2 regions of the Agrilutibacter solisilvae genome follow, and region 2 is predicted to be linked to the other one. Evidence: riboswitches for the same ligand, from Rfam matches in the RefSeq annotation. Region 2 holds a riboswitch; the other holds the start of a gene.
What was found. Region 2 has a riboswitch for cobalamin ahead of btuB (TonB-dependent vitamin B12 receptor). Riboswitches for the same ligand answer to the same signal wherever they lie in the genome.
Positions count from the first base shown of each region.

Region 1: linked by a shared signal. The riboswitch ahead of metE (5-methyltetrahydropteroyltriglutamate--homocysteine S-methyltransferase) and the one ahead of btuB (TonB-dependent vitamin B12 receptor) in region 2 are both predicted to bind cobalamin.

Region 1 covers NZ_CP071518.1:301,155-303,619, forward strand. Annotated here, with positions in the region: gene I8J32_RS01375 (phosphoglycerate kinase) at 1-911, opposite strand, end outside; cobalamin riboswitch at 1,203-1,361, shown strand; gene metE (5-methyltetrahydropteroyltriglutamate--homocysteine S-methyltransferase) at 1,565-2,465, shown strand, end outside.
Region 2 covers NZ_CP071518.1:165,367-167,831, reverse strand. Annotated here, with positions in the region: gene I8J32_RS00780 (hypothetical protein) at 1-643, opposite strand, end outside; cobalamin riboswitch at 919-1,162, shown strand; gene btuB (TonB-dependent vitamin B12 receptor) at 1,277-2,465, shown strand, end outside.

The DNA of each region.
Region 1 (2,465 bases), 140 kb from region 2:
ATCATCTGCGCATAGCGCGCGGCGGTCTGCGGGCCGATGTCGAGGATCATGTCGTCGGCGGTGACCGCGTCGACGGCCTTGACGGTGGCCGGCGCATCGGCGGCGAAGGCCGGGGCGACCACCACGTCGGTGGGCACGGGGATCTCTGCGCCGCGGGCGCGGGCGTCGGCCATGATCTTCTTGGCGGTGTCGAGGAGGTCCATTTCCACCAGCGACTTGCCCACGTTGTGGCCCATCGCGGCGATGAAGGTGTTGGCGATGCCACCACCGACGATCAACTGGTCGACCTTGCCCACCAGCGACGCGAGCAGTTCCAGCTTCGTGCTCACCTTGGACCCGGCGACGATCGCCAGCAACGGCCGCGCCGGGTTGTCCAGGGCCTTGGCCAGCGCATCGAGTTCGGCCATCAGCAGCGGACCACCGGCGGCTACCGCGGCGTGGCGGATCACGCCATGCGTGGAGGCCTGGGCGCGATGCGCGGTGCCGAAGGCGTCCATGACGAACACGTCGCACAGGGCGGCGTATTTCCTGGACAGCGTCTCGTCGTCCTTGCCCTCGCCCGGGTTCATGCGGCAGTTCTCCAGCAGCACGAGCTGGCCGGGCTTCACTTCGAAGCCGCCATCCACCCAGTCGCGCACCAGCGGCACCTCGAAGCCGAGCAGCTCACCCAGGCGCTGCGCCACCGGGGCCAGCGAGTCCTCCTGCGTCCACACGCCTTCCTTCGGGCGGCCCAGGTGCGACATCACCATGACCGCCGCGCCCTGCTCCAGCGCGCGCCGCAGGGTCGGCAGCGACGCGGTCAGGCGCTGGTCGGAGGTGACCTTGCCCGCCGCGACCGGCACGTTGAGGTCCTGGCGGATCAGCACGCGCTTGCCGGCGAGGTCGAGGTCGGTCATGCGGACGATGGACATGGAACTCCTGGGGCCGTGGGGGCGGGCGAAAAAAGGGGGCACATTGTCGGTGGGGCGGGCGGGGGATTCAAACGCGACGGCACGGGGAGCGGGATTCCGCCAGGGCCCCACGGCGGTCCGCTCTGCCGGCAGGGATCTCCTTCCAGCGCGTTCCGCCGAAGTCCCCTGCCCGCTTTTCATCATTTGACTTGCCCCGGGGCCGCCCTTACGGTCCCCCGGTCGAGGTGATCATCTCCTCATTGCGATAGAGAGATGTGACAAGCGACCGCCGGGCAGCCGGTGGTTCGCCAGAGGGAATCCGGTGCGGCGCCCCGTGCGTCCATTCCGGAGCTGCCCCGCAGCGGTGTTGGAAACGACCGCCGTCTCAAGCACTGGGCGCAAGCCCGGGAAGCGACGGCCAGTAGGAGGTCCGGGCGTGTCCGCCGGGCCGTGTCCTCAGCCCGAAGACCTGCCCCGACCGGAAGCTCGCTTCCGTCCGACTCCCGGCACGCCGGTGCGCGATCGATTGAACGATCGATCGCGTCCGCAGGCGGCCGGTTCGCCCGCGGGGGCGAAGGTCGAACACCGTCGCCGTCATCGGTTCCTGCCCCACCGGGCGGGCGAGGTGTGCCTTCGTTGCCCTGCGTCTTGCCCATGCAACGCAGGAGATCACCATGCAGCAGTCGCAATCGCACTCGCACTTCCCGTCGACGGACGCCGCGCGCCCGCTCGTCACCCACCTCGGCTTTCCGCGCATCGGCGCACGCCGCGAGCTCAAGCAGGCGTTGGAGGCGTTCTGGAGCGGCGAAACCAGCGCCGGAGCCCTGCAGGACACCGCTTCGGCGCTGCGCCAGCGTCACTGGCAGCTGGCGCGCGAGGCCGGCGCCGACGTCGTGCCGTGCAACGACTTCACCCTGTACGACCACGTGCTCGACACGGCGGTGCTGTTCGATGCCATCCCGCCCTCGCACCGGGCGCTGTGCGAGGCCGATCCGCTGGCCGGGTATTTCGCCCTCGCGCGCGGCCTCCAGCGCGACGGCCACGACCTGCGCGCGCTGGAAATGACCAAGTGGTTCGACACCAACTACCACTACCTGGTCCCCGAGTTCGCAGCCGACCAGACCTTTACCCTGCGCGCCGGCAAGCCGCTGGCCGAACTGGCGCATGCGCGCGCGCTGGGACTGGAAGCCCGGCCCGTGCTGCTGGGCCCGGTGTCCTTCCTCAAGCTGGGCAAGCGCAGCGACGGCGGATGCCCGCTTGAACTGCTCGACGCGCTGCTGCCCGCCTACGCGCAGCTGCTCGAACAGCTCCGGCGCGCGGGCGCGCCATGGGTGCAGATCGACGAGCCCTGCCTGGTGCTCGACCTCACGCCGCAGGAACAGGCCGCCTATCGCCGCGCGTTCGCGGCGCTGGCGCAGGCGGACGCGCCGCAGCTGCTGCTGGCGACGTATTTCGGCGCGCTGGGCGACAACACCGCGCTGGTCGCATCGCTGCCGGTGCAGGGCCTGCACGTCGACCTGGTGCGCGCGCCGGGACAGCTGGAGACCGTGCTCGCGGCGGTACCCGAGCGAGTTG
Region 2 (2,465 bases):
CCAGGTTGTCGGCTTCCCCCCGCAGCAGCGCCTGGCGCAGACAGGCGGAATCGGTCGCGTCGAACGTGGCGCAGACGGGGGCGGCCCCGTCGTAGAGCAGGTTGGCGACTCCCAGCGGCGCGTACAGCAGATCGAGGACGAAGCCCGTCTTGGCGATGAGATAGACAAAGGCGGCGCCGTAGAGGAGGTAGCGGCCGCGTTCCCACGTATGTTCGACCGCGCTGCGTTGCCGCCAGCCCCGGTAGCGTTCCCGCCATGCGTCCCGCCGTCGCCGGCCGCAAAGCGCCAGGCAGCCCGGCACCAGCAGGAGCAGGCCGAGCACAGCCAGCAGCACGGCGACGATCTCGGCCATCTCCTGGGCCATGGTCAACAGGAACTTGGCGCCTTCCTGCAGGAAGTGGTCGCTGTCGTAGGTGACGAAGCCATACAGGCCCAGCATCGACATGTGGGCCCGGGTCACCAGGTAGCCGCAGGCATAGAGCATGGCGGTGATGCCCGCCAGCGAGCCGCCCACCCAGAGCAGGAACCCCTTCAGGCCGGTGGCGATGCCGATCGCTTCGGGCAGCGCGGCGGTAATCGGGGGCGCCGGCGCCGGGTCCGGCGCGCGCGATCGAGGGTGGTGGGCGGGTGGCCGGGCCTGCATCGTTCGTCATCGGCCGGCGGGGCCGTTGAGCCCGCTGCCGCGCGACGGCCTGGCATGCACCCGGAGCGGGGGCTTCTGCATCGAGGCCATGGCGTTGTCCCTACGCGCGGTTCCTGCCCACTCCAACGCGCAAGTCGGGGGGGAACGGTCAGGCGGGGCGGGGGGTGGGTGAGGTGCCCGGCCTCGGCCCGCTCCAGCCGGCGCCGCATTGTTGTCGCTGCGCGCTGCGGCGCGCTCGAAATCCTCGGCGCTGCAACTAATTCGTGGCGCCTGCTAGACTTCGCGCCGCCTGAGGTGACCGTCGCGTGCTGCGACGGTTGAAACGGGAATCCGGTGCGCCCCCTGTCTGGTCGACAGGGCGGCTATTCCGGAGCTGCCCCCGCAACGGTAGGTGTTGGGCCCAGGATGGCCCGGGAATGGCGAATGCCACTGTGCGCGATGCACGGGAAGGCGCCGCTCCTGGACGCGCTTCAGCGTCCGCGCACGAGCCCGGAGACCGGCCCCAAGGCCTTTCCCGACATGCGGTGGGCTATGTCGCGGGGCCATGCATCCGCGTGCCGTCTCGCCACTCCCTCCCCGCCTGTCCCTTTCCCGGTATACCCGCGCGGGCAGGCGCGGCCTAGGAGTATTGCCATGCGTTCCGTTTTCCTTTCCACGCCGCGGCGCTCGCTGCTGGCGCTTGCGCTCGCGTCCCTCATCGTCCCGACCGTGCGGGCGCAGCCGGCCGGCAACCCGGCCAGCGACCCGGCCACCGACCTCGACGACGTCGTGGTCACCGCCACGCGCACCGCGCAGACCATCGACGCGACGCTCGCCGCGGTGACGGTGATCACCCGTGAGGACATCGACCGCCGCGCACCCGCGTCGCTGCCGGACCTGCTGCGGGGCGTCCCGGGCCTCACCATCGGCGCCAATGGCGGGCCGGGCAAGGTGGCGTCCAGCTTCCTGCGCGGCACCGATTCCGACCACGTGGTGGTGCTCATCGACGGCGTGCGCGCCGGATCGGCCACCAGTGGCGGGATGGCCTTCCAGGACCTGCCGGTCGAGCAGATCGAGCGCGTGGAGATCGTGCGCGGCCCCGTGTCGAGCCTGTACGGCGCCGACGCCGTCGGCGGCGTGATCCAGATATTCACCCGTCGCCCGCACGGCCCCTTCCAGGCGACCGTCAACATCGGTGCCGGCAATTTCGACACCCAGCGCTACGGCGCAGGCGTGTCCGGCCGCAGCGACGCCTCCGGCGGGCACGGTGGCTGGTACTCGGTGCACGCCGCGCACGAAACCACCGGCGGCATCGATTCCTACCGCGACAATCCCGCCTCGCCCTGGGACGATTTCGCCCTCGATCCCGATCGCGACGGTTACCGCAACAGCTCCCTGTCGCTCGGTGGCGGCTACCGGTTCACCCCGGCCTGGGACGTCGAGGCGCGTGCGCTGCGGGCTGAAGGCCACAACGATTACGACAGCAGCTGGTCCAATGAGTCGGACGTGGTGCAGGAGATCCTCGGCAGCCGCGTGCGCTACACGCCCAGCGAGCAGGTCACGGTGACCCTCAATGCCGGCCGCAGCGAGGACACCAGCCACAACTACTACGACGGTGTGTTCATCGACCGCTTCGACACCCGCCGCGACAGTGGTTCGCTGCAGGGCGACTTCGGCGTCGGCCAGGCCCTGCTGAGCGTCGGCTTCGACTGGCGCGAGGACCAGGTCGGCGGCACCACGACCTACGACGTCGAGCAGCGCATCAACCGCGGCCTGTTCGGGCAGTGGCAGCAGCGCTTCGGCGCGCATGCCCTGCAGGCCAGCCTGCGCCGCGACGACGACA